Regions from separate parts of the Pseudomonas sp. MWU13-3659 genome, predicted to be linked through region 1. Evidence: predicted binding sites of a transcription regulator. Region 1 holds the regulator's gene; the other holds the start of a gene.
The links. Region 1 encodes FliA, which starts transcription of late flagellar genes. Its sites were predicted from a motif close to CTAAAGTTTNNNNNNNNNNNGCCGNTAA; they were not measured.

Region 1 (12,157 bases):
TGCTGCAGGTGCTGGCCAAGGTCTCGCCGAAACTGGCTGAAGAGGTGGTGCCGGGTGTCATTTCCTTGTCGGGCCTGCTCAAGGTCCTGCAGGCGTTGCTTGCCGAGCAAGTGCCGGTGCGTGACATTCGCAGCATTGCCGAAGCCATCGCCAACAACGCCGTGAAGAGTCAAGATACCGCCGCGCTGGTGGCGGTGGTGCGGGTCGGATTGTGTCGCGCCATCGTGCAAAGCATTGTCGGCGTTGAGTCCGAGCTGCCTGTGATCACCCTTGAGCCAAGGTTGGAACAGATCTTGCTCAATAGTCTGCAAAGGGCCGGGCAGGGTCAGGAAGATGGTGTTCTTCTTGAACCAAGCATGGCCGAAAAGCTTCAGCGTTCGTTGATCGAGGCCGCCCAGCGTCAGGAAATGCAGGGCCAGCCGGCCATCCTCCTGGTGGCCGGCCCGATCCGGGCCATGCTGTCGCGCTTCGGCCGCCTGGCTGTACCGAATTTGCATGTTTTGGCGTATCAGGAAATACCTGACAACAAGCAAGTCACCATCGTTGCCACCGTGGGCCCAAATGGCTGAGGTAGTGGGTTATGCAAGTTAAGCGTTTTTTCGCCGCCGATATGCGTCAGGCCATGAAGCTGGTCCGGGATGAGCTCGGCTCCGACGCCGCCATCATCGGCAACCGGCGCATCGCTGGCGGTGTCGAGTTGACGGCCGCGCTGGACTACAAGCTGTCCGCCCTGGCCCCACGCGTACCCAACGCCGAGCTCGAGGACGAGTTGCGCAAGACGCAGTCGCGCATCGTCACCGCCCAGGCGCAGATCAATGACCGCAGCGAGCTGGGCGAGGGTAATCGCCAGCTGTTCGCCGGCCAGTCGCTGACGGCCTCCGAGCCGCTGGTCGAGCCTCATGTCGATGAGCCGGCGCCAGTCGCCGCGCCCGCGCAGCCGGCGGTAGACCCGCGCCTGTTCGACGCCATGCGCTTCGAGCTGAGCGGCCTGCGCGAGCTGCTTGAGGTGCAACTCGGCTCCCTCGCCTGGAGCCAGTTGCAAGGCAGCAAGCCGCAACAGGCCAATCTCTGGCGTCGCCTGCAGCGTCTGGGCCTTTCCGGTGGCCTGGCGCGCGAACTGCTCGAGCTCACGGCTGAAATCGAAGAGCCGCGCCAAGCCTGGCGCATGGTCCTGGCGCACCTGGCGCGGATGATCGACGTGCCCGAGATCGAACCGATCGAAGAGGGCGGGGTGATCGCCATGGTCGGCCCGGCCGGCATGGGCAAGACCACCACGCTGGCCAAGCTGGCCGCCCGCTATGTGCTCAAGTACGGCGCGAACAACCTGGCGCTGGTCAGCATGGACAGTTACCGCATCGGCGCCCAGGAACAGCTCAAGACCCTTGGGCGCATCCTCAACGTGCCGGTCACCTACGTCGACCCGGGCGAGTCGTTGGCCCAGGCCCTCGAACCCCTGCTGCGCAAGCGTGTGGTGCTGATCGACACCGCTGGCCTGCAGGCCAGCGACCCGGCGCTGCGCATGCAGCTGGAGACACTGGCCGGGCGCGGCATCGCCGCCAAGAACTACCTGGTGCTGGCCACCACCAGCCAGAAGCAGGTGCTCACCGCCGCCTACCACAGCTACAAGCGCTGCGGCCTGGCCGGTTGCATCCTGACCAAACTCGATGAAACGGCTTGCCTCGGCGAAGTGCTGAGCCTGGCCATCAGTCATGAATTGCCGGTGGCCTACCTGACCGACGGGCCACGCATTCCTGACGACCTGCAATTGCCGCGCAAACACCAGCTGGTGAGCCGCGCGGTAAGCGTACAGATGCAGGACGAGCCCAGCGAAGAGGCCATGGCCGACATGTTCGCTGATCTCTACCACAACCCCGGCAAGCGTGCGGGTTGAAGGTGAATACTGTGCAACGTACCTACATCATGGGGTTGCCCGGCCTGTCCGTGGCCTCGAGCGTTCAGCCCCTCTTGTGGCCTGGGTCCAAGCGAGACAAGGTAAAGAACAGACATGGGTAGCATGCATCCCGTACAGGTGATCGCCGTGACCGGTGGCAAAGGTGGCGTCGGCAAGACTAACGTTTCAGTGAACCTGTCCCTGGCGCTGGCCGAACTAGGCCGCCGGGTCATGCTGCTGGACGCCGACCTGGGCCTGGCCAATGTCGATGTGCTGCTGGGCCTGACGCCCAAGCACACCCTGGCCGACGTCATCGAAGGGCGTTGCGAGCTGCGCGACGTGCTGCTGCAGGGGCCAGGCGGCGTGCGCATCGTGCCGGCCGCTTCCGGCACCCAGAGCATGGTGCACCTGGCGCCGGCCCAGCATGCCGGCCTGATCCAGGCCTTCAGCGAGATCGGCGACAACCTCGACGTGCTGGTGATCGACACCGCTGCGGGTATTGGTGACTCGGTAGTCAGTTTTGTCCGCGCCGCGCAAGAGGTGCTGCTGGTGGTGTGCGACGAGCCCACCTCGATCACCGACGCCTACGCCCTGATCAAGCTGCTCAACCGCGATTACGGCATGAATCGTTTCCGCGTGCTGGCCAACATGGCGCAGAGCCCGCAGGAAGGGCGCAACCTGTTTGCCAAGTTGACCAAGGTCACGGATCGCTTCCTCGACGTCGCCCTACAATACGTCGGCGCCGTGCCTTACGACGAATGTGTGCGCAAGGCGGTGCAGAAGCAGCGGGCGGTCTACGAGGCCTTCCCACGGTCCAAGTGCGCGCTGGCCTTCAAGGCCATCGCGCAGAAGGTCGATAGCTGGCCGCTGCCTGCCAACCCGCGCGGACACCTGGAGTTTTTCGTCGAGCGTCTGGTGCAGCCCACCAGCGCGGGGCCAGTGCTATGAACGCGAGCGGTTTCAAGATGTACAGCAAGGCGGCGAAAGACGCCCAGTACGAGCTGGTCGAACGCTACGCGCCACTGGTCAAGCGCATCGCCTACCACCTGCTGGCGCGCCTGCCGGCCAACGTGCAGGTCGAGGACCTGATCCAGGCTGGCATGATCGGCCTGCTGGAAGTCGCCAACAAATACGACGCCAGCAAGGGCGCGAGCTTCGAAACCTATGCCGGTATCCGCATCCGCGGCGCCATGCTCGACGAGGTGCGCAAGGGGGACTGGGCACCGCGCTCGGTGCACCGCAACACGCGCATGGTCAGTGACGCGATTCGCTCGGTTGAAGCAAGAACCGGCCGCGACGCTAAAGATCACGAGGTTGCTGCCGAACTCCAATTGAGTCTCGATGATTACTACGGGATTCTGAACGACACCTTGGGCAGCCGCCTGTTCAGTTTCGACGACCTGCTGCAGGACGGCGAACACGAAGGGCTGCACGAGGACGGAGCCAGCGGCCAGCTGGAGCCATCGCGGGACCTGGAGGACGAGCGCTTCCAGTCCGCCCTGGCCGATGCGATCGCCAACCTGCCGGAGCGCGAGCGCCTGGTCCTGGCGCTGTACTACGACGAAGAGCTGAACCTCAAGGAAATTGGCGAGGTGCTGGGGGTCAGCGAGTCGCGTGTCAGCCAGTTGCACAGCCAGTGCGCGGCACGTCTGCGCAGCCGGTTGGGTGAGTGGCGGGCGCGTTGAACCCAGGTTCGATGCAGTCGTTTTTTTTTGTGGTGCCGAATTGATTGACTGCGCGCTCGGCGCCGAGCGCGTTTAAGACTGCTTGGAGGTCTAATTGAACAAAGACATGAAAATCCTCATCGTTGACGACTTTTCGACGATGCGGCGGATCATCAAGAACCTGTTGCGTGACCTGGGCTTCACCAACACCGAAGAAGCCGACGATGGCACCACGGCGCTGCCGATGCTGGAGAACGGCCACTACGACTTCCTGGTGACCGACTGGAACATGCCAGGCATGTCCGGTATCGACCTGCTGCGCAAGGTGCGGGCACACGACCGCCTCAAGGGCATGCCGGTGCTGATGGTGACCGCCGAAGCCAAGCGCGACCAGATCATCGAAGCGGCCCAGGCCGGGGTCAACGGCTATGTGGTCAAGCCATTCACCGCCCAGGTGCTCAAAGAAAAGATCGAGAAGATCTTCGAACGCGTCAACGGCTGAGTCACGTCAGGGGGCGCCATGGAGTCACAGAACAACTCTCTGGGTGAGTTCGAATCAACCCTGAAGAAGCATGCCCAGGAACTGGTCGAGAGCCTCGAGCGCGGCCGGTTTGGCGAGGCGGTGCAGCTGATTCACCAGCTGAACCAGACCCGCGACCGTGGCCTGTATCAGGAAGTCGGCAAGCTCACCCGTGAACTGCACAGTGCAATCGTCAGCTTCCAGATCGACCCGGCCATGCCGCAGGCCGAGGAAGTCTCGCAGATCACCGATGCCACCGAGCGCCTCTCCTACGTGGTGCGCCTCACCGAGGGCGCGGCCAACCGCACCATGGACCTGGTGGAGGAGAGCACGCCCGTGCTCAACGACCTCGCGAGCGAGGCCCAGGACCTGTCCGCCGACTGGCAGCGCTTCATGCGTCGCGAGGTGGCGGCGCCGGAATTCCGTGAACTGGTCAAGCGCGTCGACAGTTTCCTGACGCACAGCGCCGAAGGCAATCGCAAGGTCGCCGGCCACCTCAACGACATTCTGCTGGCCCAGGACTACCAAGACCTGACCGGGCAGGTGATCAAGCGGGTGACCACGCTGGTCACCGAAGTCGAAAGCAATCTGCTCAAGCTCGTGCTGATGGCAAGCCAGGTCGACCGCTTTGCCGGTATCGAACATGACCACCAGCAGCTGCGTGCTGAAAAAGATCAAGAAAAACATCCGACTCGGGGTGAAGGTCCGCAGATTCATGCCGATAAGCGTGAAGACGTCGTGTCCGGTCAGGACGATGTCGACGATCTGCTATCCAGCCTGGGTTTTTAAGGAGCACGTTTAATGAGCTTCGGCGCCGATGAAGAAATCCTTCAGGATTTCCTGGTAGAAGCCGGCGAAATCCTCGAGCTACTGTCCGAGCAACTGGTCGAGCTGGAAAGCCGGCCCGATGACGCGGACCTGCTCAATGCGATTTTCCGCGGTTTCCACACTGTAAAAGGGGGCGCCGGCTTCCTTCAGCTCAACGAGCTGGTGGAGTGCTGCCATATCGCCGAGAACGTGTTCGACATCCTGCGCAAAGGTGAGCGCCGGGTCGACGCGGAACTGATGGACGTGGTGCTCGAGGCCCTCGACACGGTCAACAGCATGTTCAGCCAGGTTCGCGAGCGTTCGGACATCACCCCGGCCACGCCGGAACTGCTGGCGGCACTGTCGCGCCTGGCCGAGCCAGGTGGCGCACCCGCTCCGGCGCCGGTCATCGAGGCCGCCCCGCAGGCCGAAGCCGAGCCGGACATCACCGACACCGAGTTCGAGCAACTGCTCGACTCGCTCGATGCGGTCAAGGCGCAAGCCGAAGTCCATGAGCAACTGCAGGGTGAAGAGGTCGGTAACGGCGGTGACGAGATCACCGACGCCGAGTTCGAATCGCTGCTCGATCAACTGCATGGCAAGGGCCAGTTCTCGGCGGAAGCCGCGCCGAGCGCGCCTGCGGCTGCCGCTGCGCCTGCCAGCGACGAAATCACCGACGACGAATTCGAGTCGCTGCTCGATCAGTTGCACGGCAAGGGCACCTTCGCCGTGGACGCCTTGCCGGCTGCCGCCGCGCCGGCGACCAGCGCGGCATCGCCCGCGCCAGGTGGCGAGGAGATCAGCGAGCACGAATTCGAGGCATTGCTGGACCAGTTGCACGGCAAAGGCAAATTCTCGGGCGACGCCGTCGCCAGCGAGACGCCTGCCGCCGCCGTAGCCGCGCCTGCCGCCGCCAAGGTGGAGGCCAAGCCTGTGGCCAAGCCCGCGCCGGTTGCAGCCCCTGCTGCCGCCAAGCCAGCCGCCCCGGCCGCGTCAGCCGCCCCAGCCCGTGCCGCCGCACCGGCCGCCGAAAAGCACGGCGCCAGCGAAGCGGAAACCACGGTGCGGGTCGATACCGCGCGCCTGGACGAGATCATGAACATGGTCGGCGAACTGGTGCTGGTGCGTAACCGCCTGGTGCGCCTGGGGCTCAACAGCGGCGACGAAGCCATGTCCAAGGCCGTGTCCAACCTCGACGTGGTCACCGCCGACCTGCAGACCGCGGTCATGAAGACCCGCATGCAGCCGATCAAGAAGGTCTTCGGGCGCTTCCCGCGCCTGGTTCGCGACCTGGCCCGCCAGTTGAAGAAAGAGATCAACCTGGAGCTGGTCGGCGAAGAGACCGACCTGGACAAGAACCTGGTCGAGGCGCTGGCCGACCCGTTGGTGCACTTGGTGCGCAACGCCGTCGACCATGGCGTCGAGATGCCGGACGAGCGCGAAGCCTCGGGCAAGTCGCGCATGGGCCGGGTGGTGCTGTCCGCCGAACAGGAAGGCGACCATATCCTGCTGTCGATCTCCGACGACGGCAAGGGCATGGACCCGAGCATCCTGCGCGCCAAGGCCGTGGAAAAGGGCCTGATGGACAAGGACGCGGCCGACCGCCTGAGCGAGTCGGACTGCTACAACCTGATCTTCGCCCCGGGCTTCTCGACCAAGACCGAGATTTCCGACGTGTCCGGCCGCGGCGTGGGCATGGACGTGGTGAAGACCAAGATTTCCCAGCTCAACGGCTCGATCAACATCTTCTCGGCCAAGGGCCAGGGCTCGAAGATCGTCATCAAGGTGCCGCTGACCCTGGCGATCATGCCGACGCTGATGGTGATGCTGGCCAACCAGGCGTTCGCCTTCCCGCTGGTCAACGTCAACGAGATCTTCCACCTCGACCTGTCACGCACCAATGTGGTCGACGGCCAGGAAGTGGTGATCGTGCGCGACAAGGCGCTGCCGCTGTTCTACCTCAAGCGCTGGCTGGTCCAGGACCACGAGCACGAAGAGCAGCATGAAGGTCACGTGGTGATCCTGTCGGTCGGCACCCAGCGCATCGGTTTCGTGGTCGACCAGCTGGTCGGCCAGGAAGAAGTGGTGATCAAGCCGTTGGGCAAGATGCTGCAGGGCACGCCAGGCATGTCCGGCGCGACCATCACCGGCGACGGTCGTATCGCGCTGATCCTCGACGTTCCGAGCATGCTCAAGCGTTACGCCGCCCGGCGTATTTGATTTCGGTGGCGCGCCCTGGCGGGTGCGCCACCTAATGGAGTGTTTATGGCAGTCAAGGTCCTGGTGGTGGATGATTCCGGTTTCTTCCGCCGCCGTGTCTCGGAAATTCTCTCGGCGGACCCGACGATCCAGGTCGTGGGTACCGCGACCAACGGCAAGGAAGCGATCGACCAGGCGTTGGCGCTCAAGCCCGATGTCATCACCATGGACTATGAAATGCCCATGATGGATGGCATCACCGCGGTGCGGCACATCATGCAGCGCTGCCCGACGCCGGTCCTGATGTTCTCCTCGCTGACCCACGAAGGCGCCCGCGTCACCCTCGACGCCCTGGATGCCGGCGCGGTCGACTACCTGCCGAAGAACTTCGAGGACATCTCGCGCAACCCGGAGAAGGTCAAGCAGCTGCTGTGCGAAAAGGTCCATACCATTTCCCGCAGCAACCGCCGTTTCAGTGCCTATTCCAGCCCGGCGCCAGCCGCTGCGCCGGCACCGGCCAGCAGCCATGCCCCGGCCAGCAGTTTCAGCAGCAGCGCCCCTGCGCGCACTGCCGTCCCGGCCCGTGCCGCAGCCCCGGCCGCCACGCATTCGCCGGCGCCCAAGCGCAAGCCGTACAAGCTGGTCGCCATTGGCACCTCCACCGGTGGCCCGGTGGCGCTGCAGCGGGTGCTCACGCAATTGCCCGCCGGATTCCCGGCGCCAATCGTGCTCATCCAGCACATGCCGGCGGCTTTCACCAAGGCCTTCGCCGAGCGCCTGGACAAGCTGTGCAAGATCAGCGTCAAGGAAGCCGAGGACGGCGACGTGCTGCGCCCGGGCCTGGCGCTGCTGGCTCCGGGTGGCAAGCAGATGATGGTCGACGGCCGTGGCACGGTGAAGATCCTGCCGGGTGACGAGCGCCTGAACTACAAGCCTTGCGTCGACATCACCTTCGGTTCCGCCGCCAAATCCTATGGCGACAAGGTGCTGTCGGTGGTACTCACCGGCATGGGCGCCGATGGCCGCGAAGGCGCGCGCCTGCTCAAGCAGGGCGGCAGCACCGTGTGGGCCCAGGATGAAGCCAGCTGCGTGATCTATGGCATGCCCATGGCCATCGTCAAGGCCAACCTGGCCGATGCCGTGTACAGCCTGGACGAGATCGGCAAGCACCTGGTCGAGGCGTGCGTCTGATGGATGTCTTGAGCCTGATCGGCCTGATCCTCGCGTTCGTCGCCATCGTCGGCGGCAACTTCCTCGAGGGTGGTCACGCCGGTGCGTTGATCAACGGCCCGGCAGCCCTGATCGTGCTGGGCGGCACACTGGCAGCAGCGTTGCTGCAGTCGCCGCTGTCGTCGTTCAAGCGCGCACTGCAGATTGTGCGCTGGATCTTCTTCCCGCCACGGGTCGACCTCGCCGGCGGCATCGACCGTGTGGTCAACTGGAGCCTGACGGCGCGCAAGGAAGGCCTGCTGGGCCTGGAAGGCGTCGCCGATGCCGAGCCCGATCCCTATGCGCGCAAGGGCCTGCAACTGCTGGTGGACGGCGCCGAGCCGGAAGCCATCCGCAGCATCCTTGAAGTCGACTTCCTGACCCAGGAAGCCCGCGACATCCAGGCGGCCAAGGTGTTCGAGAGCATGGGCGGTTATGCGCCGACCATCGGTATCATCGGTGCGGTGATGGGCCTGATCCATGTGATGGGCAACCTGGCCGATCCGTCGCAGCTGGGCAACGGCATCGCCGTGGCCTTCGTCGCCACCATCTATGGTGTGGCCAGCGCCAACTTGATCTTGTTGCCGATCGCCAACAAGCTCAAGGCGGTCACCCTGCGCCAGTCGCGTTACCGCGAAATGCTGCTCGAGGGCCTGCTGTCGATCGCCGAAGGCGAGAACCCGCGCTCGATCGAGCTGAAGCTGCAAGGCTTCATGGAGTAAGCCATGGCCCGCCGTCGTAAAACCGAAGAGCACGAGAATCACGAACGCTGGCTGGTGTCGTATGCCGACTTCATTACCTTGCTGTTCGCCTTTTTCGTGGTCATGTACTCGATCTCGTCGATCAACGAGGGCAAGTACAAGCAAATCTCCCAGGCGCTGATCGGCGTATTCAACGACCCTGAACGCAGCATGAAGCCGATCCCCATCGGTGATGAGCGGCCGCTGAGTGTCAAGCCGGCCGAGCCGCTGATCAAGGACAGCGAGCAGACCGACGCAGGCCTGGCGCAGACCAGCGTCGACCCGCTGAAGACCATCACCGACGATGTGCGCGACGCCTTCGGCGACCTGATCAAGTCCAACCAGATGACCGTGCGCGGCAACGAGCTGTGGGTGGAGATCGAACTCAACTCCTCGCTGCTGTTCGCCAGCGCCGACGCCATGCCGAGCGACGTGGCCTTCGAGATCATCGAGAAGGTGGCGAAGATCCTCAAGCCGTTCGCCAACCCGGTGCACGTCGAGGGCTTCACCGACAACCTGCCGATCCGTACCGCGCAGTACCCGACCAACTGGGAGCTGTCGTCGGCGCGGGCGGCGAGCATCGTTCGCCTGCTGGCGATGGAAGGGGTCAACCCGGCGCGCATGGCTTCGGTGGGCTACGGCGAGTACCAGCCGGTGGCCGGCAACGACACCGCCGATGGCCGCGCGCGCAACCGCCGCGTGGTGCTGGTGATCTCGCGCAACCTCGAAGTGCGCCGCAGCCTGACCGGCAGCGGCAGCGCCAATGCCACCCCCGATGCCGCCATGCGCCGCGCTGGCACACAAAGTGCACCAGCCACGCCAGCACCGTCGACCGGGGGCTGAATCCGTCAAAACCCCGTCATTGAATTTCACACCGTTCCCGGCGAGGCTGTCGGCCATACCGGGAGGAAGCAACGCACGATGAGAGTCTGGGCAGTAGCCAATCAAAAGGGTGGCGTCGGCAAGACCACCACCACCATCGCCCTCGCTGGCCTGCTGGCCGAGGCGGGCAAGCGCGTGGTCGTCGTCGACCTCGACCCGCACGGTTCGATGACCAGCTACTTCGGGCACAACCCCGATGCGCTCGAGCACAGCTGCTACGACCTGTTCCTGCACAAGGGCACGGTGCCCGAGGGCCTGCCGGGCCAGCTGCTGCTGCCCACCAGCGACGAGCGCATCTCGCTGCTGCCGTCGAGCACCGCGCTGGCCGTGCTGGAGCGCCAGTCGCCGGGCCAGAGTGGCCTGGGCCTGGTGATCGCCAAGAGTCTGGCGCAGCTGTGGCAGGATTTCGACTTCGCCCTGATCGACAGCCCGCCCCTGCTGGGCGTGCTGATGGTCAACGCCCTGGCCGCCAGCCAGCAGCTGGTGATCCCGGTGCAGACCGAATTTCTCGCGGTCAAGGGGCTGGAGCGCATGGTCGGTACCTTGGCCATGGTCAACCGCTCGCGCAAGCAGGCCTTGCCGTACCAGATCGTCCCGACCCTGTTCGACCGCCGCACCCAGGCCTCGCTGGGCACCCTCAAGGTGCTGCGCGACACCTACGGCGACCAGGTCTGGCAGGGCTACATCCCGGTCGATACGCGCCTGCGTGACGCCAGCCGCAACGGTGTCACGCCGTCGCAGTTCGACGGCAAGAGCCGTGGCGTGGTCGCCTACCGGGCGTTGCTCAAGCATCTGCTCACTTACCGTTCCGCGCTGCAGGTGGCCTGATGAACTCGGCACCGCACATCACCAGCAAACCGCAACTGGCCCTGCAATCCTACCTCGACGGCCTGTTGCAGGAGGCCACCGAGACGCTCGACCTGCCCGAGTCGCCTGAAGCCGCGACGGTAGACGAGACAGGTGAGGCGGATGAGGCGCCCAGCGACGAATTCGAGGCTGCGGTCCGCGAAGAGCAGGCCCTGGATGCCAAGCGCCACGCCAACCCGGCGCCGGTGGCGGCACGGCCGTTCGCCGAGCCCCAGGCCAAGGTGCTGCCGACTGTCCTGCCACCGGTGCAGCCAGTACCTGAGCCGGTCGTCAGTGTGGTCGACACTGAGGTGGTGGCCGAGGCCAGCATCCCGGTCCTGACCGAAGTACAGGCCGCCGAGCCCATCGCACCGCTGGTCGATGTCCACTTGCCTGCGCCTGCTGCACCGGTGCCACCGGCCACGGTCGATGGTCGCCCGGACTGGGCAGCCGAGCCGTTCGAATGCCTGCTGTTCGATGTAGCCGGGCTCACCCTGGCGGTGCCACTGGTGTGCCTGGGCTCGATCTACAGCCTGGCCGGCCAGGAGCTGACGCCGTTGTTCGGCCAGCCGGACTGGTTCCTTGGCATCCTCAGCTGCCAGGCCGGCAACCTGAAGGTGCTGGATACCGCGCGCTGGGTCATGCCCGACCGTTACCGCGATGATTTTCGCCAGGGGCTGCAATACGTCATTTCCGTCCAGGGCTACGAATGGGGGCTGGCCGTGCACCAGGTCAGCCGCTCCCTGCGCCTGGACCCGAACGAGATCAAGTGGCGCAGCCAGCGTGGCCAGCGCCCCTGGCTGGCCGGCACGGTGATCGAGCACATGTGCGCGCTGCTGGATGTCGCCGCGCTGGCCGAGCTGATCGCCAGCGGTGCCGTCAAGCAGATGAACACCAAACACAACTGAATCAACGCCGCTACTGCCGCGGCAATACAGAGCACACCGCCGATGGCGGGTTTAGAGGGCTAGGGGAATGAAAAAGTCGTCTGCACAAGGTTCCGAAGATCCGATCCTGCAGTGGGTAACCTTCCGTCTGGACAACGAGTCCTACGGCATCAATGTCATGCAGGTGCAGGAAGTCCTGCGCTACACCGAGATTGCCCCGGTTCCGGGCGCCCCCAGCTACGTGCTGGGCATCATCAACCTGCGCGGCAACGTGGTGACGGTGATCGACACCCGCCAGCGCTTCGGCCTGATGTCCACCGAAGTCACCGACAACACCCGTATCGTCATCATCGAGGCGGACAAGCAGGTGGTCGGCATCCTCGTCGACAGCGTCGCTGAAGTGGTCTACCTGCGCCAGTCGGAGATCGAGACCGCGCCGAACGTCGGTAACGAAGAGTCGGCCAAGTTCATCCAGGGCGTGTGCAACAAGAACGGCGAGCTGCTGATCCTGG
Region 2 (12,157 bases), on a different contig from region 1:
GGTGCTGATGGCCCAGCCGTTCAGCTACCGCTATACCCTGGTCGACGGCCAGGGCAACTGGGGTGCGCCGGACGATCCCAAGTCGTTCGCCGCCATGCGTTACACCGAGGCGCGCCTGTCGCGCTATTCCGAAGTGCTGCTCAGTGAGGTAGGCCAGGGCACGGTCGACTGGGTACCCAACTTCGACGGCACCCTGCAGGAGCCTGCGGTACTACCGGCGCGGCTCCCCAACATCCTGCTCAACGGCACCACCGGTATCGCCGTGGGCATGGCCACCGACGTACCACCGCACAACTTGCGCGAAGTGGCCAGCGCCTGCGTGCGCCTGCTCGACGAGCCCAAGGCCACCATCGAGCAGCTGTGCGAGCACATCCAGGGCCCGGACTACCCGACTGAGGCCGAGATCGTCACCCCGCGCGCCGACATCCTCAAGCTCTACGAGACCGGCAAGGGCTCGATCCGCATGCGCGCCGTGTACCGCGTCGAGGATGGCGATATCATCGTCACCGCGCTGCCGCATCAGGTTTCCGGGGCCAAGGTGCTGGAGCAGATCGCCGCGCAGATGCAGGCCAAGAAGCTGCCGATGGTGGCTGACCTGCGCGACGAGTCGGACCACGAGAACCCTTGCCGCATCGTGATCATCCCGCGCTCCAACCGCGTGGATGCCGCCGAACTGATGCAGCACCTGTTCGCCACCACCGACCTGGAGAGCACCTACCGGGTCAACGTCAACATCATCGGCCTCGATGGCCGTCCGCAGTTGAAGAACCTGCGCGCGCTGCTGCTGGAGTGGCTGGAGTTCCGGATCGGCACTGTCCGCCGTCGCCTGCAGCACCGCCTGGACAAGGTCGAGAAGCGCCTGCACCTGTTGGACGGTTTGCTCACCGCGTTCCTCAACCTGGATGAAGTGATCCACATCATCCGCACCGAGGAACACCCCAAGCAGGCGCTGATCGCCCGCTTCGACCTCACCGAGATCCAGGCCGACTACATTCTCGAGACTCGCCTGCGTCAATTGGCGCGCCTGGAAGAGATGAAGATCCGTGGCGAGCAGGACGAATTGCTCAAGGAGCAGAAGCGCCTGACCACCCTGCTGGGCAGCGATGCCAAGCTGCGCAAGCTGGTGCGCAGCGAACTGCTCGAAGACGCCGAAACCTATGGCGATGACCGTCGCTCGCCAATCGTCGAGCGCGCCGAGGCCAAGGCCCTGTCGGAAAACGAGCTGATGCCGACCGAGCCGGTCACCGTGGTGCTTTCGGAGAAGGGCTGGGTGCGTTGCGCCAAGGGCCACGACATCGACGCCACCGGGCTTTCGTATAAAGCGGGCGACGGCTTCAAGGCCGCGGCTGCTGGCCGTTCGAACCAATTCGCCGTACTCATCGACTCCACCGGCCGCAGCTACTCGCTGGCTGCCCACAGCCTGCCGTCGGCCCGTGGCCAGGGCGAGCCGCTGACCGGTCGCCTGACCCCGCCGCCGGGCGCCACCTTCGAGTGCGTGCTGTTGCCCGAGGACGAGGCCCTGTATGTGGTGGCCTCCGACGCCGGGTACGGCTTCGTGGTCAAGGGCGAGGACCTGCAGGCCAAGAACAAGGCCGGCAAGGGCCTGCTCAGCCTGCCCAACGGCGCCAAGGTCATGAATCCGCGCCCGGTGGCCAGCCGCGAGCAGGATTGGCTGGCAGCCGTCACCACCGAAGGTCGCCTGCTGGTGTTCAAGGTTGCCGACCTGCCGCAGCTGGGCAAGGGCAAGGGCAACAAGATCATCGGCGTGCCGGGCGACCGAGTAGCCAGCCGTGAAGAATTCGTCACCGACCTGGCAGTGATCAGCGAGGGGTCGACCCTTGTATTGCAAGCTGGCAAGCGTACCCTTTCTCTGAAACCGGATGATCTGGAACACTACAAGGGGGAGCGTGGTCGTCGTGGTAGCAAATTGCCACGTGGTTTCCAGCGCGTGGATAGCTTGATGGTGGAGACACCCGCCTGAGTGCATGGGCTGTCTGCTGCGGCGCTTTCGGCGCCGCTTCAGGCGGAAATGCTGGAGTCTGGCGGCCATTTCGCGGATGATAGTGCGCTTGTGGCGCCGGCGTGGCCGAGTGCCCGTATGAATCTACATGAGTATCACTGCGGTCCGTCTGGTGACGACCGCCTGGATGGGATGAATGAAATTTCTGCGCCTTCCATTTGCGCTGCTGATGACTGGCCTGCTGGGCCTGAGCGGGTGCAGCATGCACCAGCCGGTCGCCCTGTACCAGCTCGACAGCGGTGATCCCGCCCAGCCTTCACAGGCGGCGGGCATGGCGGTGGTGCTTGGCCCCGTTTCGGTGGCCGACTACCTGCAACGCGAAACCTTCCTGCAGCGCCAGACCGATGGCAGCCTGACCGCAGCGACCGATGGCCGTTGGGCGGGCAGCCTTTCGTCGGATATCGATCAACTGTTGGTTCGCCAGTTGGCCTGGCGCCTGGACAGCCAGCGCGTGGTGCTGGCACCGGCGAGTACCGGTTTCACGCCGGACGTGCAGGTGCTGCTGTCGATCACCCGCCTGGATTCGGGGAAAAACCAGCCGGCCATTCTCGACGCCCAGTGGCGTTTGCTGGACCGTCGTGGCCAGGTGCGTGACAACCGCATCGTGCACCTCGAGCAGCCCCACGCGGGCAGCGAGTCGGCCCAGGTGCAGGCACAAGGGCAATTGCTGCAGAAACTGGCCGAACAGCTCAGTGTCGCGGTCAAGCCGTTGGCCAACCAGCCGGCTATCGTCGAGGAGGCACCGCGTAAGCAGGCAGCTCCGGTACAGGTGAAGAAGGAGCCGGAGAAGCCCAAGATTCCGATGGCTTCGCCGATCCGTACCGATATGGAAGTGTTCCGGTTCTGATGTAGCCGGCATGAAAAAGCCCGCAGCGATGCGGGCTTTTTTGTGAGCGTTGCACATGCCCTGTAGGAGCGGCTTCAGCCGCGAAGCAGGCGACGCGGTGCATGGGCACCGGCTGTGCCGGTGATCGCGGCTGAAGCCGCTCCTACAGGTCCCGACAAGGTGTCAGGCGCGGCGTTCGTGCATCCGCGCCAGCTGGCGCTCCAGCATCGATGGGTATGGCTCCATCAGCCGCTCCACGCAGCAGGCGCCCTCGGGGCTGGCGATCGGACGGATGCGCGCGCGCTGGCGGATCAGCGTGTCATCGCTGATCCGGCGCTCGACCAGCAGCAGGTTGCGGCTGTGCTGCGACAGGGCCAGGGCGTCCTGGGCCTGCTCGGTCATCAGCAGGTCGACCTGATCCATGCCTTGCAGGTCGTCGGCCAGCACCAGGCCCAGCTGCAGTTGCAAGGTGATGCCGCTGTCGGCCACCTCGATCTGCAGGGCGTGGCCCAGGGCGCGCAGCAGCTCGCCGCAGCAGATGGCGTTGGTCAGGTAGTCCTCGCCGCTGTCGCGGCTGTGGAACAGCAGCAGGGTGCTGCCGTCGTTCAAGGTGTGGACTTCCCCTTCGTACAGCGAGGCGGCCTGGTCCAGGCAGTCGCGGTAACGCTCCAGCAGCTCGGTCAGGCGCGTGCGTGGCAGGCGGCGCAGTTGCTCCTGGGAACCCAGTTGCACGGCCAGCACGGCGCTGTATTGCGGCTCGTCGGGCTCGACGGCAACAGGCTTGGCCGGTGCACTCTCTTCATCCATCAGGCCGGCGAAGGCGTCGTCGTCATCATCGTGCTCGGCCACCTGCGCAACTGCTTTCGCCCGTGGGGCAGGCTTGGGGGCGGGCACGTCGTCGAAGTCGTCTTCCTCGTCTTCCACCTCCGGCTCTGGAGGCGGCGGCGGGGCGAGGCGGGCGTGCAGCTGGCGGGCCAGGTCGCCGATCTCGTCGTGGCGGTCGGTACCCGGCGTGTAGGGGTGCGGGTCACGCAGCCAGACGCGCAGTTGCAACAGCGGGGTGGAAATGAAGCGGCCCAGGCGCAGGCTGAGGGTAAGCGCCAGCGCCAGCAGGATGGCGGCGAGGATGCCCATGCTCTGCAGGCTGATCAGCATGGGCTGTTGGAACTGGTTCATGTCCAGGCTGATGCGCAGCTGGCCGGCGGTCACGTCCTGGAAGGTGATCTTGGTTTGGTACAGGCCCTCGGCCTCGCCCAGCAAGCTGTTTTTCGGGCGCTGGCCGGCCTCGGCGAGGATGCGGTTGTCCACGCTGTAGATGGCCGCGTGCGCCACCAGCGGGTTCTTCACCAGGTTACCCAGCAGCACGTTGAGGCTGAGGATGTCGTTGGACACCAGCAGCTCGGTCGCCGACGTGGCGGTCTGGGTGGTCAGGCTCTGCCCCACGGCGTCGGCCTGCTCATGCATGGCCTGCTTGAACTGCAGGCCCATGACGCAGGCATAGATCACCAGGGCCAGGGCCACCAGGAAGATGTTGTGGCTGGCAATGCGCAGGGCCAGGGGAATTCGGCGCTGGCTCAGGGCTCGGTAGATCATCAGGAAGAAATTGTCGGGTTTGACGGGCGTGGGCCGGTTCACAGAGCGCGGCTCTTTATGGCGAGAAAGTTGCTGCGCAGTATAGCGATACGCGTTTTGTCGGCAAAGTATCGTTGGTGCCCGATGGTCATGGAAAATCGGTAGAATGCGCATTTTTCATCGAAGTCGGAGCCCGGTCTTGCGCGAAATCGTCCTGATCAACATCACTGGTGAAGACCGTCCGGGTCTTACCGCGGCCATCACCGGCGTCCTGCTCCAGGGCGGTGTGAACATCCTCGACATCGGCCTGGCGGTGATGCACGGCACCCTGTCGTTCGGCATCCTGGTCGACATTCCCGACAACGAAGTGGCCACCGCGCTGCTGCAGAGCGTGCAGTCCAAGGCCCATGAGCTGGACTTGCAGGCCCGCTACACGCCGATCTCCGAGGCCGACTACCAGCACTGGGCCGACAGCCAGGGCGAAGCGCGCCATATCGTCACCTTGCTCAGCCGTCGGGTCACTCCGCAGCAGTTGCAACGGGTCAGCGCGATCATCAGCCAGTACGGCCTGACCATCGAGCGTATCGAGCGGCTGTCCGCGCGAGTGGCGCTGGATGCCCAGACCGAGAAAGGCAAGTCCGCGCTGGAGATTTCCGTGCGGGGCGAGGCCAGTGATGCCCAGGCCCTGCGCGCCGACTTCTTCGCCCTGTCCGAGGAATTGAACATCGACATCGCCTTCCAGCGCGATGACCTGTTCCGCCGCAACCGCCGCCTGGCGGTGTTCGACATGGACTCCACGCTGATCGAAGCTGAAGTGATCGACGAACTGGCCAAGGCTGCGGGCGTTGGTGAGCAGGTGGCGGCGATCACCGAGCGCGCCATGCGTGGCGAGCTGGATTTCCGTGCCAGCTTCAAGGAGCGCATGGCGCTGCTCAAGGGCCTGGACGTGCGCGTGCTCGACCAGATCGGCGCCTCCCTGCGCCTGACCGAGGGTGCCGAGCACCTGTTCGCCGAGCTCAAGCGCCTGGGCTACAAGACCGCGATCCTCTCGGGCGGCTTCACCTACTTCGCCAAGCAGGTGCAGGCGCGCCTGGGCATCGACTATGTGTTCGCCAACGAGCTCGAAGTGGTCGACGGCAAGGTGACCGGCGTGGCCGTCGAGCCGATCGTCGACGCCCAGCGCAAGGCCGACCTGCTGCAGCAGTTGGCCCGCGAGGAGGGCCTGCAACTCGAGCAGACCATCGCCGTCGGTGATGGCGCCAATGACCTGCCGATGCTCTCCCAGGCCGGCTTGGGCGTGGCCTTCCGCGCCAAACCGCTGGTACGCCAGTCGGCCAAGCAGGCGATTTCCACCCTGGGGCTGGACGGCGTGCTGTACCTGCTCGGCGTGCGTGATCGCGAAGCGCGCGGTTGAAGACCGCATCGCCTGGTTCGCCGGCAAGCCGGCTCCTACGGGTTTCGTGAAACACCCGTAGGAGCCGGCTTGCCGGCGAACAGTACAAGCGAAAAGGCCCTGCATGTGCAGGGCCTTTTGCATGGTGCCAGGTTCAGGCCTGGGCAGGCACTGCCAGCAGCTCACCCATGCGTACCGGGGAACCGGCACCCAGGCTTTCGGCCCACTTCACCTGCTCGGGCCCGAACAGCACGATAGCGGTGGAGCCCAGCTTGAAGCGACCCAGTTCGGCGCCTTTCTCCAAGTGAATCGGCGCGCGGCTGGCTTCGTCGTAGCGGAAGGTCTTCAGTTCGCGCTTCGGTGGGGTGACCAGGCCAGCCCAGACGGTTTCGATCGAGGCGACGATCATCGCGCCCACCAGCACCACGGCCATCGGGCCGCGCTCGGTGTCGAACAGGCAGACCACGCGTTCGTTGCGGGCAAACAGCTCCGGGACGTTTTCCGCGGTGGTCTGGTTGACCGAGAACAGCCGGCCAGGCACGTACACCATCTCGCGCAGGGTGCCGGCCAGCGGCATGTGCACGCGGTGGTAATCCTTGGGCGACAGGTAGATGGTGGCGAACTCACCACCCATGAACGGCGCGGCCAGGGCCGGATCGCCGCCCAGCAGCTCCAGGGCGCTGTAGCCGTGGCCCTTGGCCTGGAAGATGCGGCCGTGTTCGATCGGGCCGAGCTGGCTGACGGCGCCATCGGCCGGGCAGAGGATCGCGCCAGGGGTTTCGTCGAGCGGGCGGGCCCCCGGCTTGAGGGCGCGGGTGAAGAATGCGTTGAAGTGCTCGTAGGCGCTGAGGTCTTCGACCAGCGCCTCGGACATGTTCACCTGGTAGCGTTTGGCGAACCAGGCGGTGAAGGCATTCTTGAACCAGCGTGCACGGCACTCGGCGACGCAGCCGGCCAGGCGCGACAGCAGGTGGTGCGGCAGCAGGTACTGGCTGATGATGAACAAGCGGGATTTCATTGAGCGTCCTTAAACTTCGACGGGCGTGTCGGGGTGGTTGCCCCATTCGCCCCAGGAACCGGCATAACCCTTGACCCGTGGATAGCCGAGGGCCTTGGCCACGAGGTAGGTGAAACCGGAGCGATGGTGGGTCTGGCAGTGGGTGATCACTTCCTTGTCCGGGGTGATGCCCAGGTTTTGCAGAACATCGGCGATGTCCTTGCGGATACGCAGGTGGTCGTTGAGGTCCATGCCGGCGGTCCATTCGAAGTTGATCGCGCCGGGGATGTGCCCGCCTTTGGCTGCCAGGACTTTCTCGCCGCTGTATTCCAGCGGCCCGCGGGCGTCCCAGATGACCAGGTCGGCGGCGCCCAGGCGGCTCTGCAGGTATTCGCGGGTGGCGGTGGGTTCGCCATGCAGCTGCAGTTTCACCGGACCGCCAGCGACTTCAGGCGTTTCGGTGGACAGCTTGTCCGCCGGCCAGGTCTGGATGCCGCCATTGAGGTAGTGGTAGCCCTTGTGGCCGATCACGTCGAGCAGCCAGATGAAGCGCCCGGCCCAGCCACCACCCTCGTCGTCGTAGACCACATAGACTGCGTCGTCGCGGTGGCCGAGTTCACCGAACAGTTTTTCCAGGTCGGCACGGGCTGGCAGCAGCCCAGGCGCTGGCGGTTGGCCCAGCTGGGTGCGTTTCGGGTCGACGAAGCGGGCCCCGGGGATATGCCCGCTGCCATAGCGGTTGACGCTGGTCAGGTCGACCAGGATCAGCTGTGGCGAATCCAGGCGCGGCAGCAGGTCCGCGGGCTCGATCACCAGGGGCAAGCCGGAAAAATCAGTCATCCACGATCTCCAGGGTGGAAAGAGGGCGATTGTAGCGCAAGGCGGCTATGAATGGCGGGCGCCAAAGGTGGCCAGGGCACGTTCCACGCACTGTGCGGTCTTGCCGAAGGCCTGTACGCCGACGTCGGCCAAGGGCTTGCCGCCCTGATCGGCGACCATCAGCATCAAGGGTTGGCCATTGACTGCCAGCGAGCGCAGCAGCAGGTGTTCGCCCTTGAAGAAGGCGCGCAGTGGCGCGGGCATCAGTGCTGCGAACTGCGCGTGGTTCTCGGGGGTCAGGCGCAGTTGCGTGGCTTGGCTCAGCAGGCGCTGAAGCAGTTTGCTCCCGGCCAGCGGAAGCACTTGGGCGCCAGCCTCCTTCGGCAGGCCGGCCAATTGCTGCACACGCAGGCATTCATTGGGCTTGTCCAGCATCAACAGCATCACCCGCTGCATGCCGCAGGCCAGCAGGGCTTCGCAGGCCTGGGTGGCGAGGTGCACGGCGTTGCTGAACGGGCTCGGTTGGGCCAGCAGTTCGGCGCACAGCTTGCGCCAGCGTTCGAGATCCTGGTGCGCGGGCGGCGGCGGGGTGAGCATGTCCGGGTGCGGGCGACGCTGGTGCCAGGGCCATATCAGTGCCTCGGCAGGATGGAACAGGGCATGCTGCGCGTGATGACGGGCACTGGCCGCGGCCTGCTGGTGGACCTGCTGCTGGACGTCGTCCAGCGTGGTTTGCAGATAGAGCGCAGTGAGCAACTGCCAGCGCAGCAAGTGCGGGTTGTCCCAACCCACCTGTGCGGCCAGGGCCAGGCCGTTGGCCAGCAGCACGGTGTTCGGTGGCTGGTTGAACCAGCGGCGCAAGGCCGGTTCCTCGTCCAGGCGTTGCTGCTGGACCAGCGGATCCTGTTCGCGGGCAATGCTCAGCACCTGCGCCAGTTGTTCGCGTTCGTCCATCAGCAGGCGGTACCCCTGGGTCACCCACTCGGGCAACCGCCAGTGCTGGGCCATGGCCTGGCACAGCTGCATGATGCGCACGCCGAACAGTTCCTGCTCGACCTCGCCAGCGTTCTCCCCCTTGTGGATAACACGCAGCTCCCAGGTATCGAGCAGCTTGGGGTAGGCCAGGGCCAACGGCCAAAGCGGCGAGAGGAACAGCAGGCTGCCCCAGTGGATTTCTTGCCACAGGCGTGCCAGGCGGCTGGCGAACAGGCCGTTGGCCTGCTGGGTGGCGTGCTGGCTGATCAGCAGGAACTGGCGCAGCACCGGCGGGATCTCGTCGTCGGGCACGGCGGGCAGGCGGGCCAGCAACTGGCTGGTGCGCGCCAGGCCCAGGCGGTTGAGGGCGATTTCCAGGCTTTCGGCGGGTTCCGCCTGGCTGGCGTTGGCCGGGTGGTTGGCTTCGCGCATCACGCAGAGCACCAGCGCGGGGCTGTCCTGCATCAGTTCGGCGATGTCGCGCAGGGAGCGGCGGTTGTCGTTGATGGCCTGCAGCACACGGTCGTGGCTGTCCTTCGGGATCGGCACGCGAATCCCGTCGAGCAGCTTTACCCAGGCCTCTAGACTCGACGGGACCCGACTTGGCACCTTGGTTTCAATTGGCATATTGACATCAGTCCGAACTGGCTTTTCGCATTGAGTGGCTATAGTCTGGCGCAGTTCTGCCGATAAGTAGAAGAAGAGTTTTCAAGCTCCCGCTCCCTACCCTGACCACGACAGCAAGTGCTTTCAACTTATGGCTAAAATTATCGGCATCATCGTCGTATTCGCGAGTGTGCTCGGCGGCTACGTGCTTTCCCACGGCAAGATCGCGGCACTGATCCAACCGTTCGAGGTGCTGATCATCGGCGGCGCGGCCTTCGGTGCGTTCCTCCAGGCCAACCCTGGTCACATGACCATGCATGTGATCAAGAAGTCGCTGAAGATGTTCGGCACCCGCTTCACCCATACCTTCTACCTCGAAGTGCTGGGCCTGGTGTACGAGATCCTCAACAAGAGCCGTCGTGAAGGCATGATGGCTATCGAGGGTGACATCGAGGACCCGGCGGCCAGCCCGATCTTCGCCAAATACCCCGCAGTCATGGGCGATGAGCGCATGACCGCGTTCATCTGCGACTACCTGCGCATCATGTCCACCGGCAACATGGCGCCCCATGAGCTCGAAGGCCTGTTCGACATGGAGCTGCTGAGCATGAAGGAAGAGCTGGAGCACCCGTCCCACGCGGTGACCGGTATCGCCGACGGCATGCCAGGCTTCGGTATCGTCGCGGCGGTACTGGGTATCGTGGTGACCATGGCCTCCCTGGGTGACGGCGACCAGAAGTCCATCGGCCTGCACGTGGGTGCGGCGCTGGTCGGTACCTTCTTCGGTATCCTCGCCGCCTATGGCTTCTTCGGCCCTCTGGCCAATGCCCTGCGTCACGACGCCAAGGAAGAATTGAACGTCTACGAGGCGATCAAGGCTTCGCTGGTGGCCTCCGCCTCTGGCATGCCGCCGTCGCTGGCGGTCGAGTTCGGTCGCAAGGTGCTGTACCCGGGCCACCGCCCGAGCTTCGCCGAGCTGGAACAAGCAGTACGCGGTCGCTAAGCCATGGAGAACAATCAGCCCATCATCGTCAAGCGCGTCAAGCGCTTTGGCGACGGCCACCATGGCGGTGCCTGGAAGATTGCCTTCGCCGACTTCGCCACGGCGATGATGGCGTTCTTCCTCGTGCTGTGGCTGCTGTCCACCGCCACGCCCGAGCAGAAGATCGCCATCGCCGGCTACTTCAAGGACCCGATCGGTTTCTCCGAGAGCGGCACGCCGTACATCATCGACCTGGGTGGTTCGCCGCAACTGGCGCCGGAAAAGACCATCAACCCGGAAACCAAGTCGGAACCGACGCCTGACACCAGCATCCAGCTGGACAAGGACCAGGTCGAGACCATGGCCGAGCAGGTTGAGCGCGAGCGCCTGGAGCTGCTGCTGCAGGAGTTGCAGAACAAGGTCGAGGAAAACCCGCAGCTGCAGAAGTTCAAGGACCAGATCCTGTTCGAGATCACCCAGGACGGCCTGCGCATCCAGATCATGGACGCCGAGAACCGGCCGATGTTCGACCTGGGCAGCGCGCGCCTGCAGCCGTACTTCGAGGACATCCTGCTGGCCATGGCCGACACCATCAAGGCGGTGCCGAACAAGATCAGCATCAGCGGCCACACCGACGCCAAGCCGTATGCCGGCACCGGTGACTTCGGCAACTGGGAGCTGTCGGCCAACCGCGCCAACGCCGCGCGCCGCGCGCTGGTTGCCGGTGGCTATCCGGACGGCCAGGTGGCCCGGGTGGTCGGCTATGCGTCGTCGTCGCTGTTCGACCGGGAGAATCCGTTCAACCCGGTCAACCGGCGGATCGACATCATCGTGTTGACCAAGAAGGCCCAGCGCAACATCGAGGGCGAGCAAGGTGCGCCGGACGCGCCGCCTGCGGCGACACCTCCCGCCAATGCTGCCCCCGGCGCCGCAGCCCCCGCTGCGCCAGGTGCGGCGGGTGAAGCGGCGCAGGAGCCGATGCAGCCGCGTGAGCTGCGCCAGAAGCTGAACATCTTCGAGGATGGTGTATTGAAGATGGACGAGGCCAAGGGCCAGTAACCGATAAAGGTCGCAATGCGGCCTCTGTAGGAGCGTCTTCAGCCGCGATCACCCGCGAAGCGGGTGCAGGCCCGCGTTGGCTGCATCGCGGCTGAAGCCGCTCCTATAGGATTCCCCCCTGCCGCTCAGAACCCCCGCCGGATCTTGGCCTTGAGATCGGCATGGAAGAAGTCGGCGTTGTCCCGATCGCTGAAGCCCCTTCGTCCCGTGGATGATGACATCCCCCGTCCGAACGTCTGTTCATCGTGATACGCCAATACAAACAGATCGATATGGCTGCGTTCGCGCATCACCGGCCATTTGCCCAAACGTTCCGGCGGGCTTCCCTCGCCCGTGTGGTAGAAGCTTATTCGCCGGTTGGTAATGGCCGCGGCCCCGAGCAGCCAGGCGGTCCACCAATCTTCAGCATTGCTGTCGGACACCAGCCCGATCCAGTGGGTGGCATCGCTCATCTGCTGGCAAAAATTGCCATGCAGGTCGTCGAAGGTCTGCCCGTTGCAATCGAACAGTACCAATTGGGTGGGAATGCCTTCGAGCAACATGCGCTCGTTGAGGATGAAGGCGTCCAGGCGGTCGCCGTGGGGGTAGCTGATGAAGACCGGCATCAGTCCTGTTCTCCTTGTGGGAGGTAGGCGCAGTGCAGGTTGCGTGCTGATTTTGTCATTGTGTGACCTTCCTTGAGCCGTGCAGGGGCGTCGCGGGTTGGCGACGGATCCTGGGCGGAACAATCGGTGAAAGGTCGAGCAATCAACAAGGGATGACGAAAAAACGAGAGCCGTCCTACGGCTCCCGGTAAAACTTCCTACAGAAAAGCCTTAATAGCTATCTTCTGGCAGACTGGCGATGATCGAACGATAGCTGTTCATGCGCTGCTCTGATACCTGGCCGCCTTCCAGTGCCTTGAGCAA

Region 2: the regulator FliA is predicted to act here: its motif matches at 9,268-9,295, upstream of motA (flagellar motor stator protein MotA).

The regions. Positions count from the first base shown of each region.
Region 1 covers NZ_JAMSHW010000008.1:100,463-112,619, forward strand. Annotated here, with positions in the region: gene flhA (flagellar biosynthesis protein FlhA) at 1-569, shown strand, start outside; gene flhF (flagellar biosynthesis GTPase FlhF) at 581-1,891, shown strand; gene fleN (flagellar synthesis regulator FleN) at 2,006-2,839, shown strand; gene fliA (RNA polymerase sigma factor FliA) at 2,836-3,576, shown strand; gene NGM28_RS12500 (chemotaxis response regulator CheY) at 3,683-4,057, shown strand; gene NGM28_RS12505 (protein phosphatase CheZ) at 4,076-4,864, shown strand; gene NGM28_RS12510 (chemotaxis protein CheA) at 4,877-7,102, shown strand; gene NGM28_RS12515 (protein-glutamate methylesterase/protein-glutamine glutaminase) at 7,148-8,272, shown strand; gene NGM28_RS12520 (flagellar motor protein) at 8,272-9,012, shown strand; gene motD (flagellar motor protein MotD) at 9,016-9,873, shown strand; gene NGM28_RS12530 (ParA family protein) at 9,952-10,740, shown strand; gene NGM28_RS12535 (CheW domain-containing protein) at 10,740-11,666, shown strand; gene NGM28_RS12540 (chemotaxis protein CheW) at 11,734-12,157, shown strand, end outside.
Region 2 covers NZ_JAMSHW010000001.1:240,055-252,211, reverse strand. Annotated here, with positions in the region: gene parC (DNA topoisomerase IV subunit A) at 1-1,981, shown strand, start outside; gene NGM28_RS01120 (PqiC family protein) at 2,157-2,867, shown strand; gene NGM28_RS01115 (histidine kinase) at 3,030-4,481, opposite strand; gene serB (phosphoserine phosphatase SerB) at 4,618-5,832, shown strand; gene asd (archaetidylserine decarboxylase) at 5,966-6,829, opposite strand; gene NGM28_RS01100 (rhodanese-like domain-containing protein) at 6,839-7,648, opposite strand; gene NGM28_RS01095 (HDOD domain-containing protein) at 7,694-9,229, opposite strand; gene motA (flagellar motor stator protein MotA) at 9,360-10,211, shown strand; gene motB (flagellar motor protein MotB) at 10,215-11,249, shown strand; gene NGM28_RS01080 (molecular chaperone Tir) at 11,375-11,854, opposite strand; gene rsgA (small ribosomal subunit biogenesis GTPase RsgA) at 12,065-12,157, opposite strand, start outside.